3 regions of the Streptomyces sp. DSM 41931 genome follow, and region 1 is predicted to be linked to each of the others. Evidence: riboswitches for the same ligand, from Rfam matches in the RefSeq annotation. Region 1 holds a riboswitch; each other region holds the start of a gene.

What was found. Region 1 has a riboswitch for cyclic di-AMP ahead of ACP7TJ_RS28865 (M23 family metallopeptidase). Riboswitches for the same ligand answer to the same signal wherever they lie in the genome.
Region 2: it holds a riboswitch for cyclic di-AMP, as region 1 does, so the genes downstream of both, ACP7TJ_RS19040 (transglycosylase SLT domain-containing protein) here and ACP7TJ_RS28865 (M23 family metallopeptidase) in region 1, are expected to answer to the same signal.
Region 3: it holds a riboswitch for cyclic di-AMP, as region 1 does, so the genes downstream of both, ACP7TJ_RS15175 (M23 family metallopeptidase) here and ACP7TJ_RS28865 (M23 family metallopeptidase) in region 1, are expected to answer to the same signal.

Annotation. Positions count from the first base shown of each region.
Region 1 is NZ_CP189902.1:6,314,722-6,318,905, forward strand. Features, by position in the region: gene ACP7TJ_RS28850 (helix-turn-helix domain-containing protein) at 1-372, shown strand, start outside; gene ACP7TJ_RS28855 (DUF6126 family protein) at 369-497, shown strand; gene ACP7TJ_RS28860 (tyrosine-protein phosphatase) at 531-1,328, opposite strand; cyclic di-AMP (ydaO/yuaA leader) riboswitch at 1,872-2,036, shown strand; gene ACP7TJ_RS28865 (M23 family metallopeptidase) at 2,041-2,955, shown strand; gene ACP7TJ_RS28870 (SGNH/GDSL hydrolase family protein) at 3,183-3,968, shown strand; gene ACP7TJ_RS28875 (MBL fold metallo-hydrolase) at 4,059-4,184, shown strand, end outside.
Region 2 is NZ_CP189902.1:4,076,598-4,080,781, forward strand. Features, by position in the region: gene fahA (fumarylacetoacetase) at 1-943, opposite strand, end outside; gene ACP7TJ_RS19035 (HAD family hydrolase) at 1,208-2,080, shown strand; gene ACP7TJ_RS19040 (transglycosylase SLT domain-containing protein) at 2,044-2,517, opposite strand; cyclic di-AMP (ydaO/yuaA leader) riboswitch at 2,521-2,648, opposite strand; gene ACP7TJ_RS19045 (polyprenyl synthetase family protein) at 3,217-4,184, shown strand, end outside.
Region 3 is NZ_CP189902.1:3,276,663-3,280,846, forward strand. Features, by position in the region: gene ACP7TJ_RS15170 (PrsW family intramembrane metalloprotease) at 1-468, shown strand, start outside; gene ACP7TJ_RS15175 (M23 family metallopeptidase) at 575-1,597, opposite strand; cyclic di-AMP (ydaO/yuaA leader) riboswitch at 1,610-1,767, opposite strand; tRNA gene ACP7TJ_RS15180 (tRNA-Met) at 2,072-2,145, opposite strand; gene ACP7TJ_RS15185 (dihydrofolate reductase family protein) at 2,209-3,342, opposite strand; gene ACP7TJ_RS15190 (response regulator) at 3,429-4,088, opposite strand; gene ACP7TJ_RS15195 (HAMP domain-containing sensor histidine kinase) at 4,118-4,184, opposite strand, start outside.

The DNA of each region.
Region 1 (4,184 bases):
CGGGACGCCGTGGTGCGCGCCGCCGACATGGACCCCACGGTGGCCGGCGGCTGGACGTACTGGCAGGCCGGAGCCGCCGGACGCGGCATGCAGGCGCTGCGGGTCCATGTGCCGCACGGCTCCCAGGGCGACATCGTGCGCGTCCACCCCGGAGAGGAGTGGCTGTACGTGCTCAAAGGGCGGCTGCGGCTGCGCCTCGGGGACGCCCTGCACCGGCTGGGCCCGGGCGACAGCGCGCACTTCGACTCGCTGACCCCGCACCGCATCGCAGCGCAGGACCCCGACGGGGTCGAGCTGCTGTTCGTCCACACCCTGTTGCAGAGTCCCACGGCCGCCCTGTGCCTGGGCCCGACCCCTGGAGAGACCCCATGAGCGGCAAGGACATGGAGGAGAAGTTCCCGCGGGCCCTGTGGGTCCGGCTGTTCGTCTACGTCGTGGTCGGGCACCTCTTCGCCGCCTTCATCTACTTCCTCTTCGAGATCGCGCCGAAGAAGTGACGGCCGCGGCGGCGGCGGACGCGGACGCGGACGTCAGTCGAGCAGACGCTCGCGCAGCCGCTCCCGGTGGGCCGGCGTGAGCCCGAGCCCCTGCTCCAGGTAGGTGTCCACGCCGCCCCACGTCTCCTCGACCGTCTCGAAGGCGGCCGCCAGATACTCCTCGCGCGCGTCGAAGAGCGGGCTGAGCAGCTCCATGACCTCGGGGGAGTAGGCGTCGGGGGAGCTGCCGCTGCGGCGCACCTTGTAGCGGCGGTGCTTGGCGTTGGACTTCAGGTAGTCCTCGACGATCGCGTCGCGCTCCACGCCCACGGCGAGCAGGGTCACCGCCACCGAGAGGCCCGCGCGGTCCTTGCCGGCCGCGCAGTGCATCAGCGCGGGCACGTTGTCCTCGGCGAGCGCGCGCAGCACCCGGGAGTGCTCGGCGGTGCGCTCCTTGACGATCATGCGGTACGAGGTGATCATCCGGTCGGCGCCCTGGCCGTCGGCGAGGATCGCGCGCAGCTGGTCCAGGTCGCCGTCGCGCACCATCTTCCAGAACTCCGCGCCGTCGGCCGGGTCGCTCAGCGGCAGGTTGACGTTGCGCACGCCCGGCAGCTCGACGTCCGGCCCCTCCAGCCTCTGGTCGGCCGCGTTGCGGAAGTCGAACACGGTGTGCAGGCCGAGCGAGGCCAGGAAGGCGGCGTCCTCGGCGGTGGCGTGGGCGAGGTGGCCGCTGCGGAACAGCACCCCCTGCCGCACCCGCCGGCCGTCCACCGTGGGCAGCCCGCCCACGTCGCGGAAGTTGCGCACCCCGGTCAGCTGGGGCTCGGTCGACGGGATCTCCTGCGTCACGGACGGCTCCTCCCACTCCGCGCCGTCGCCGCGGCTCGTCGACGGGCACCACTCGACGATACGACATGCCTGCCTGGGGCAATGAGTTGTCCACAGGGCGGTTCGACGGGGCTCGGCCACCGCGAGTGATGTTGGATTATGTGTGATCGCGTTGAATCGCGCGAGGCGCCCGTCTGGCGATCGTGGGCGAGATCGGGATGTCGCGAATGCACCGACCGCTCCGCCGGACTTCGGGTGATTAAAGCGTTCTGTCCGTTTAGGGCGCTTGGGGATAACGTGCCCTGTTAGAGCGGTGTTTGAGGAAGGGTCGCGTGAGCATCGTCATATCGGTGACCGTGTGCTGTCGCCATGTTCACGTAATTCCCCTCCGCGGCAAGGGAATTCACCGACGAGTCGCTGACGGGATCGACGCACGGTGACGTCATTTCCCCCTTTCGATCACGGAAAAAGAGGGTTCGCGGAAACCCGCGCTTGTTTCGCCGCGTCGAGGTCGCTTACGTTCCCAACCGATCCGGACGGACGCCTAATCCTGCCGCCGCCCGGAGCCCGCACACACTGACCCGACGTACGGCAGGAGCGGGGGACCCACAGGTACAACTGCCTGTTCCGGACCCCGGACACAGGCTTGGGGTTAAGCCGCGCAGCAACGCGGCCGGACATCTCCAGTCCGCACCCGACAGCTCACCTCGTAGGCGCCGGAGAGGAATTCGTCATGCCCGCGAAGGGTAAGCACCGCCGTACCAAGGCTCAGCGTCTCACCCGCTCCATCGCCGTCGCCGGAACCGGTGGCGCCGCTCTCGCCCTGCCGTTCCTCGGCGCCACCGGCGCGCACGCCGCCACGCCGCAGTCGGCCCCCGCGACGTCGGTCCAGTCGCTTTCCGTCACCGGCCAGCAGGCCAAGGCCGACAAGGGCGACGACACCCGCACCTACACCGTGAAGGCCGGCGACTACCTCGCCAAGATCGCCGAGGCCGAGCACGTCGACGGTGGCTGGAAGCAGCTCTACGCGGACAACCGCGAGGCCGTCGGTGACGACCCGTCGCTCATCCACCCGGGTCTGAAGCTCTCCGTCGACGGCAAGGCCGCCGCCAAGAGCGCGCCGAAGCAGTCCGCTTCGCCGCAGGCCGCCAAGCCCGCCGCGCCCAAGGCCGAGAAGCCCGTGCAGCAGGCGGCCGAGGAGTCCTCCTCCGACGAGGCGTCCGCCCAGACCGCCCCGTCCTCCGGCTTCACCTCCCCGGTGCCCGGCGGCGGCCTCGGCACCGCCTACAAGGTGGCCGGCAGCATGTGGTCCAGCGGCTACCACACCGGTGTCGACTTCAGCGTCCCGACCGGCACCTCCCTGAAGGCCGTCGGCGCCGGCACCGTCGTCTCCGCCGGCTGGGGCGGCGCGTACGGCAACCAGGTCGTCATCCAGCTGAACGACGGCCACTACGCCCAGTACGCCCACCTGTCCTCGCTGTCCGTCTCGGCGGGCCAGACGGTGAGCGCCGGCCAGCAGGTCGGTCTCTCCGGTGCGACCGGCAACGTGACCGGCCCGCACCTCCACTTCGAGATCCGCACCGGCCCGGACTACGGCTCGGACGTGGACCCGGTCTCGTACCTCCGCTCCAAGGGTGTCTCCATCTGACCCCTCGCGGCACCCTTCCTGACACGCGCGCCGAAGGCCGGACCCCGATCCACGGGGCCCGGCCTCCGGTGTGTCCGGGCCCGGGGCCGTACCTATTCCGGGCTTGGCCAAACCTTGACGTGGCTTATCTCACCGTGCGTCAACCCTCGCCTACGGTCGCGTAGGTCACATCCGAAGGTGAATCATGTCCGGCTGTGGCAGACGATTCGAAGAGTGACAAGGCAACAGTGATCGGGTCGTACGTGGCGGTGGGGGACAGCTTCACCGAGGGCGTCGGCGACCCCGGCCCCGACGGGGCGTTCGTCGGCTGGGCCGACCGGCTCGCCGTTCTGCTCGCGGACCGCAGACCCGAGGGCGACTTCCGGTACGTCAATCTCGCGGTGCGCGGCAAGCTGCTGGACCAGATCGTGGCCGACCAGGTCCCCCGGGCCGTCGAACTCGCCCCCGACCTGGTCTCCTTCTGCGCGGGCGGCAACGACATCCTGCGCCCGGGCACCGACCCGGACGAGGTGGCCGAGCGCTTCGAGAAGGCGATCGCCCAGCTCGCCGCGGCCGCGGGCACGGTCCTGGTGACCACCGGGTTCGACACCCGTGGCGTCCCGCTGCTCAAGCATCTGCGCGGCAAGATCGCCACGTACAACGGGCACGTCAGGGCCGTCGCGGACCGGTACGGCTGCCCGGTGCTGGACCTGTGGTCGCTGCGCAGCGTGCAGGACCGCAGGGCGTGGGACACCGACCGGCTGCACCTCTCGCCCGAGGGCCACACCCGCGTCGCGCTGCGCGCGGGCCTCGCCCTCGGCCTGAGGGTGCCCGCCGACCCGGAGCAGCCGTGGCCCCCGCTCCCGCCGCGCGGCACCCTGGACATCCGCCGGGACGACGTCCAATGGGCCCGCGAGTACCTGGTCCCGTGGATCGGCCGCCGCCTCCGCGGCGAGTCCTCGGGCGACCACGTGACGGCGAAGGGGACGCTGTCCCCGGAGGACATCCGCTCGCGGATCGCGGCGGTCGCCTGAGTCCGCGCCGGGGGCGGTTTCCACAACCGCCCCCGGCGCCGGAGCCGCCGCACATAATGGAATCCTCGATCGATTCCCACTGGAGGTACCGTGGCCGCTTCTTCCGCCCCCGGGGCGGGGCTGAGTGCCCTGCGGCCGCCGGCCTTCGGCGCGGAGCCGACCGGTGAGCGCATGGCGCGCATCCGCAGGTCCCCGCACTTCGCGAACGGCGTGTTC
Region 2 (4,184 bases), 2.2 Mb from region 1:
CGGCCGTCCAGTACATGGTGGAGAAGGGGCACTCGGAGACGGTGTGACCGTTGATCGTCACGGTGATGCGCAGGTCGTAACCGCCGGGCTCCTCGCCGGAGTCGTCCAGGTACGGCAGGAGGCCGTGGGTGCGGTCGGGCGGGGCGACGCGGGCTTCGTCCAGGGCGTCCAGCGGGGTGATCCACGCCGACACCGAGGTGGCGAAGGACTTGCCGAGGAACGGGCCGAGGGGCACGTACTCCCAGGCCTGGATGTCGCGTGCGGACCAGTCGTTGAGCAGGCACAGGCCGAAGACGTGGTCGCGGTAGGCGCTCAGCGGCACGGGCCGGCCCTGCTCGGACGGGACGCCGACGACGAAGCCGACCTCGGCCTCGATGTCCAGCCGCACCGACGGGCCGAAGACGGGGGCGGCGTCGGCGGGCGCCTTGCGCTGGCCCGAAGGGCGCACCACGTCGGTGCCGGACACCACGACGGTGCCGGAGCGCCCGTGGTAACCGATCGGCAGGTGCTTCCAGTTGGGGGTCAGGGAGTCGGCGGCGTCGGGGCGGAAGATCTGCCCGACGTTCCGCGCGTGGTTCTCCGAGGCGTAGAAGTCGACGTAGTCCGCGACCTCGAACGGCAGATGGAGGGTCACCTCGGACAGCGGGTGGTAGAAGGGCCCGACGGTCTCCCGGTGTGCCGGGACCGTCACCCACGCGGTGAGCGCGCGGCGCACGTCCGACCATGCCGTACGGCCCGCCGCCAGCAGCGGGTTGAGGGTCGGGCGGGCGAGCAGGGAGGCGTAGGGGGAGCCCAGGGCGTGTGCCGCCGCGCCGGCGTCGAGGACGTGGTCGCCCAGCCGGACGCCCACGGTGCGCTCCGTCGAACCGGGGAGCGAGAAGACGCCGTACGGCAGGTTGTGCGGGCCGAAGGGGTCGCCCTCGGGGACATCGAAGGGGGGCATCGGGTGCTGCCTCGCTTTCGTGTGCGCGGGTGCGCCACGTGTCCGTGGCCGTGCCACACGTTACGGGGTCGCGTCCCGGGGGGCTCCTGATATGAGGGACGACTCACGGGGCCCGGGTCCGGTGGAGCGCACCGTGTAACGGTCAAAAGGGAAAACAGTTCTCAACCGGTCGCGATCCGTCGGCACAAGAAGGCAAATCGCACCCAATGCGAGGGCATACGGGCGCGGTGAATCGGACGGTCCTCTTCTCCGTATTCTCTGATCATGGCCGCACCCACCGATTGTTCTCTCATCGCCACCGACCTGGACGGGACGCTGCTGCGCGGTGACGACACCCTTTCCGACCGCTCCCTCGCCGCCCTCGCCCGGGCCGAGCGGGCCGGTGTCCGGCACCTCGTGGTGACGGGCCGCCCGGCCCCCAGAGTGCGGTCGCTGCTCGACGACCTCGGCTGTACGGGGCTCGCGGTGTGCGGACAGGGCGCGCAGGTCTACGACGCCGCCGCGCGGCGGATGCTGTGGTCGGTCCGGTTGGACCGGGAGCTGGCGGAGACCGCGCTCGGCAAGATCGAGGCCGAGGTGGGGGAGGTGTACGCCGCGGTCGACCAGGACGGGGTCGACGGGCTGACGCTGATCGAGCCGGGCTACCGGATGCCGCACCCGACGCTTCCGTCGGTGCGGGCGGAACGGCGCGACGACCTGTGGGCGCGGCCGATCAGCAAGGTGCTGCTGCGTCACCCGGAGCTGTCGGACGACGCGCTGGCGGCGGCTGCCCGGTCCGTGGTCGGCTCGCTGGCCACGGTCACGATGTCGGGGCCGGGCACGGTGGAGCTCCAGCCGTGCGGGGTGACCAAGGCGACCGGTCTGGCGCTGGCCGCCGAGCACCTGGGGCTGCGCCCCGAGGACACGATCGCCTTCGGGGACATGCCGAACGACGTCCCCATGTTCCGGTGGGCGGGCCACGGCGTCGCCATGGCCAACGCGCACCCCGAGCTGAAGGCGGTGGCCGACGAGGTCACCCTGTCGAACGAGGACGACGGCGTGGCCGTCGTCCTCGAGCGACTGTTCGGGCAGACGGCCGGGCTGGGCCGTCAGAGGTCGGCTCAGTACGCGCCGAAGACGTTGTCGATCGAGCCGTAGCGGTCGGCGGCGTAGTTGCAGGCCGCGGCGATGTTGGCGACCGGGTCGAACGGGTCGAAGGCGGTGCCGGGCACGTGGTACGCCTGGAAGGTCGGGTCGATGACCTGGAGCAGGCCCTTCGACGGGGTGCCCTTCGCGGCGTTGGAGTCCCACAGGTTGATGGCGGCCGGGTTGCCGGACGACTCCCGCATGATGTTGCGGTGGATGGCGTCGTAGGAGCCGGGTATGCCGTTCTGCGCCATGACGTCCATCGCCTCGCGGATCCAGCCGTCGAGGTTGTCCGGGTACGCGGTCGTGGAGGCGGCGGTGGTGGCCTGGGTCGTGGGGGCCGCGGAGGCGCTGGTGGCGCCGAACAGCGGCAGCGCGACCACGGCGACACCGGTGCCGGCGACGGCGAGGGTGCGGACGAGGCGGCGGGGCGAGGCGAAAGCGCGCATGTCTGGGTTCCTCTCCTACGCCTGCGAGGTGAGCTGTCGGGTTCGGGCGGGAGAGTGCCCGGCCGTGCCCCTGCGGGCATGGCTTCACCCCGAGCCGTCCCGGCGCGTGTCCGGTACGGCGGCTTACCTGGGTCCCCCGCTCCTGCCGTGCGTGAGTTGGTCGTCGGGTGTGATGCGGGTGGCGGCAGGACTAGGCGTCCACCCGGCAGGCCCGGAACGTATGCGAGAGCACATGTCGGGAACAAGTGCGACGATCACACAAGGCACCGTTTGATCTTGGGATGGGCGGTTTTGCGTGCTTGATCCTTTGCGGTCGCCAAGACTCAACTCCGTTGCCCGGAGCGGGAGGACGGGCCTGTGCGAGGGTGGCCCGGAGGCCGGCGTGCGCGTGACTCACCTCACGGGACGGCGGCCGCGAGAGCATTTGCGGCCAAGGGGAATTGGCGCATCAATGGCGGCAAATCGGACTCAGAGGTGGGGCAGGATGGTTCACGGGTCGCTGTGTCCGGGAAACAGAGGTATGTCCGTTGTTATCAGCCGATCAAAAACACTCCGCTTCTGATCCCGTATCGCCCTGCTTGAGACCCCGGGCCCTGGCGGTGATCGAAACACGACCGGATACGCTGACTCGAGTGGTGGCAGCGACCTATCGACAAACCGTGTAACCGCCAGCAGACACCAGCAGACAGGAGACCCCTCGTGACCGTCGTCGGGCCGTTCGGGCTGAGCGTGCGGGACCAGGCTCTGGAAGCCGATGTCCAGGCCGGATTGACGGCTGTCGAGGAAGGACTGCTCGAAGCCACCAAGAGCGCGGTGCCGTTCATCACGGAGGCCGCCCAGCACCTGGTGCGGGCCGGCGGCAAGCGGTTCCGCCCGCTGCTCGTCATGCTCTCCGCCCGGTTCGGGGACCCCTACGCGCCCGGCATCGTGCCGTCGGCCGTCGTGGTGGAGCTCACCCACCTGGCCACGCTGTACCACGACGACGTGATGGACGACGCCGAGGTGCGGCGCGGGGTCGCGAGCGCGAACGCCCGCTGGGGCAACTCGGTCGCCGTGCTCACCGGCGACTTCCTCTTCGCCCGTGCCTCGCACATCCTGGCCGACCTCGGCCCGGAGGCCGTGCGGGTGCAGGCCGAGGCGTTCGAGCGGCTGGTCACCGGCCAGATCCTGGAGACCGCGGGCCCGCAGGACGGTCGCGACCCGGTCGACCACTACCTGGACGTGCTCGGCGGCAAGACCGGCTCCCTCGTCGCCGTCTCCTGCCGGTTCGGCGCGATGATGTCCGGCGCCGACGAGACGGTCGTCGACGTCCTCACCCAGTACGGCGAGCGGCTCGGCGTCGCCTTCCAGCTCGCCGACGACGTCCTCGACATCGCCTCCGACTCCCACGAGTCGGGCAAGACCCCCGGCACCGACCTGCGCGAGGGCATCGCCACCCTGCCCGTGCTGCGGCTGCGCGAGCGGGCGGCCCGGCTGGGCCTCGCCGAGGACCTCGCCCTGTGCGAGCTGCTCGACTCCGACCTCACCGACGACGCCCGGCACGCCGAGGCGCTGCGCCTGCTGCGCGCCCACCCCGCGCTGGACCAGGCCCGCCGGGACACCGTGCGCTACGCCGAGGAGGCGCGCGCCGCGCTCGCCCCGCTGCCCGACGGCCCCGCCAAGTCGGC
Region 3 (4,184 bases), 3.0 Mb from region 1:
CTGCTGACCTGGCTGGTGGTGTGGACGCGGCAGCGGGAGCTGCGGACCGTGCGCACGGAGCTGCCCGCGTACGCGGTGGCCGGCTGGCTGCGCCCGGCGGAGCCGTTCGCGCTGGGCTCGATGCGCGCGCGGCGCCTCGCCCGGAAGTTCGCCCGCGAGCACGGGGGCAGGCCCGCGGCGAGGGCGGTCGCCCAGTACGAGGCGTACGCGACGTCGCTGGCGTTCCTGCGTCACCGGGGCCGCGCGGGGAAGGCGGGGGCGGACTTCGTGACGCGGGAGCGGGAGCTGCTGCTGGAGCTGTGGCGCCGGCGCGCGGCGGCCCGCCCGGCGCTGGAGCACGCGGCCCGGCTCACGGCGCCCCCGGTGCCGTACGGCGCGGGATGGGCGTACGGGCCCGTCCCCGCACGGTGGCCGGCGCAGGGGCAGCCGCCGTATCCGGCGTACGGGGAGAACCCCTACCGCCGCTGAGCGGAGCCCCGGACATGCGGAACCGGCAGCCCTGACGTCGGGGGGTCGTCGTCGGGGCTGCCGGCGTTCACGGCGTCGGCGGCCGGGACACGGCCGCCGGGGTGGTTCAGATGCTGAGGCCCTTGCCGGCCAGCCAGGCGGCCGGGTCGACGCCGCCGGAGGTGCCGGCGGGGTGGACCTCGAGGTGGAGGTGGGCGCCGGTCACGTTGCCGGTCGCGCCGACGCGGCCGATCACGTCGCCGGTGTTGACCTTCTGGCCGACGCTGACGTTGATCGACGACTGGTGCGCGTACCAGACCTCGGTGCCGTCGTCGAGGGTGAGCACGGTCTTGTAGCCGTACGAGCCGTCCCAGCCGGCGGAGGTGATCGTGCCGGTGTGGACCGCCTTGATCAGGGTGCCGGTGGGGGCGGCGAAGTCCAGGCCGGTGTGGTAGCCGGAGGACCAGTAGGCGCCGGCCTGACCGAACGTCGAGGTGATGGTGTACGAGGAGGTCGGCAGGGCGTACTGCTTGGCCAGCTCGGCGAGGCGCTCGGCCTCGGCCTTCTTCGCGGCCTCCTCCTCCGCCTTCTTCTTGGCGGCCTCGGCCTTCTCCTTGGCCTCCTGCTCCGCCTTGGCGGCGGCCTCGGCGGCCTCCTTCTCGGCGGCGGCGAGGGCGGCGGCCTGCGCCTTGCTCTGCGCCTGGCCCTGCTGCTGCTCGACCTGGGCCATGATGCGGGCGCGCAGCGCCTCGCCGGCGTCGGCGGTGGCGCCCTCCTCGGCGTCGGCGGTGACCATGCCGATGTCGCTGAGGGGGGTGCTGGAGCCCTTCGGCGTTTCCTCGTCGGAGATGAGGGAACCCACGTTGGGGAGGTCGGGCATGGAGATGGAGACGGGCGGCTTGCCGGTCTGGGCGCTGGCCATGCCGCCGGCGCCGACGGCGGCTATGACGCCGACGCCCAGGACGGTGGAGCTGCGGGCGAGTCCGCCTCCGCGCTGCTTGGCGACGCGGTGCCGGCCACGCACGGGCCGCACGGACTCCGCGGTGGGGTTCCACTCCTCGAAGGGCCCCTCGTCGGCACCGGGGGCGCCGTAGGCGAAGGTGTCGCTCGGCTTGAACGGGGCCTCGGGGGCAGGCGGGTTGGACGCCACGTGGGCGCGCTCCTTTCCTTCCTTCTTCGCCTACCGGGTTAGCTGACGGGTTCGGAGCAGGAAGGTCTCCTACGCGCGTATACGAACCGTGACGTCACGGCGGTATCCGCCCGATTCACCCCATGGTGGTGGTTCCCCGGTTCCCTTGCGGGATTCGGCGCGTGCGCACGGAGCCGACGTCTGTGACGGCTGGGACGACCGCGCTGCGTTATCGAACGTTAATAGACGCAGGGGCCGGATTCCAAGCCGTTCCTCTTGATCGTTAACGATTTCCGCACGGACTTAAGCGCCATCAGCGGGCGAAAACGGGCGAGTTGACTGCGCCTCGGGCGACCGGTCGAACCTGACGGGGCGCCAGTTGCCATGCACTGCGGGGCCGTTCGCTCACTGTGCGTGAAGGGCGGGGGAACGAGTGCCGTCAGGGAGAAACACCGAGGGCCGGAACCCTTTCGGATTCCGGCCCTCGGCCTTCAGTAGCGGGGACAGGATTTGAACCTGCGACCTCTGGGTTATGAGCCCAGCGAGCTACCGAGCTGCTCCACCCCGCGTCGGTAGACACCAGTGTACGGCATCCGCGGGGTCCTCCGCACACACCTTCCCCGCAGGCGCGTTCAGCGGCCCAGGAGGTGCCCGTTCGGCGCCTTGGCGCGCTGCTCGAACTCCGGCAGGACCAGCACCGTGGCGCCCCCGTCGGCCAGTACGGCGCTGCCGTCGGCGTCCGTCACGAAGGTGTCCGGCTCCCGCCAGGCCGTGACCACCCGGCGCACCCCCGCGTCCAGGATCAGCCGCGCGCAGGGCGCCGGCCGGGACGCGCGGCGGGCGCACGGCTCCAGGCTGGAGTAGACCGTGGCGCCGGCCAGTCGCGGGTCGGTGGGGTCTGCCTTGGCCAGCGCGGCCTCCTCCGCGTGCACCACGGGGTCGTCGCCCTCGCGGGAGTGGCCCCGCGCCAGCTCGGTGCCGTCGGCGGCGACCACGACCGCGCCGACGCTGAACGCGGTCTCGGAGGGCGGGCACCGCGCGGCCAGCTCGCAGGCGAGGGCGAGCCAGTGGCGGTCGGCCGCGGACGGCAGCGCGCCGGCGCCGGGCGCGGTGGGCTCGTAGCGCATCAGGACGACGTCGCCTACGGGCCGGGTCTCGACCAGGCGCAGCCGCCCGCCCTGGTAGCTGCCGGGACCGAACAGACGGGGGGCGTCCGGGTCGCCGACGAACAGCGGGGCGAGGACGAGCTGCAGCTCGTCGGCGAGGCCCTGGGTCATCAGCTGGGTGTGGATCCGCCCGCCGCCCTCCACCATCAGCCGCCGCACCCTGCGCACGTCGTGCAGGTGCTCCAGCAGCCGCCGCCAGTCCAGGGCGTCGCCGAGCGGCACGACGTCTGCGGCGATGCCCAGGGCGCGGGCCCGTTCGGCGCCCTTGCCGGTGGTGTACAGGACCTTCTCGCCGCCGGTGTGCCAGAAACGGGCCGTCGGGTCCAGGTCGCCGGAACCGCTCACCGTGACCTTCAGCGGGTACTCCGGGCGGCCGTCGGCGATCCGGGCGGAGCGGCGCTCGGGCGAGTTGACCAGCAGCCGGGGGTTGTCGGCGCGGATCGTGCCGGCGCCGACCAGGATGGCGTCCACGGACGCCCGTACCTCGTCGACCCGGTCGAAGTCGGCCGGGCTCGACAGCAGCAGCCGCTCCGGGCCGGTGTCGTCCAGGTAGCCGTCGAGGGAGACGGCGGCGGACAGCAGGACGTACGGGTACGGCATCGGCGGGCTCTCCCGGGTGCGGGCGGCGGCGGGACCGCTGCGCGGTCCGGCTCCAGTCTGGCAACCCGTGCGACCGGGAGCGGAGGTCAGGGCTCGATCAGGCCGACCCGGATGGCGTACCGGGTGAGCTCCAGCCGGTCCCTGAGGCCCAGCTTGGCGAGCAGGTTGGCGCGGTGCCGCTCCACCGTCTTGGGGCTGATCACCAGCATGTCCGCGATCTGCTGGGAGGTGTGGCCCTCGGCGACGAGCTTGAGGATCTGCTCCTCGCGGTCGGTGATGGCCTTCGCGGGCAGGGTCCGGCCCTCCCGCGCCAGGTCGAGGTAGTTGTGGATGAGGGCGTTGACCGCCCCCGGGTAGAGGAAGGGCTCGCCCCGCATGGTGGCGTGACAGGCCTCGACGAGGTCGCGGTCGGCGACCGACTTGAGGACGTAGCCGGAGGCGCCGGCGGCCAGGGCCTCGAAGAAGAACTGCTCGTTGTCGTACATGGTCAGCACGAGGATCCGGGTCTCCGGCAGGGTGCGGGAGAGTTCACGGGCCGCTTGCAGACCGGTCAGGCGCGGCATGGCGATGTCGAGGATGGCCAGGGCGGGGCGGTGCTCGCGGGCCAGCTCGAGGGCTTCCGCGCCGTCGGCGGCCTCGGCCACCACGGTCAGGTCCGGTTCGCCGTCCAGGATGAGACGGACCCCCCGGCGGACCAGCGCGTGGTCGTCGGCGAGGAGGATGCGGGTGGGGGCGGCGTCGGTCATGGTTCAGCGTTTCCGGTCGGGGACGTCGGTCACGGGGGCGGGGCGTGCGCGGGCGCGGACCGGCGCACGGCGGCGGGGGTGGTCGAGGGGACGGAC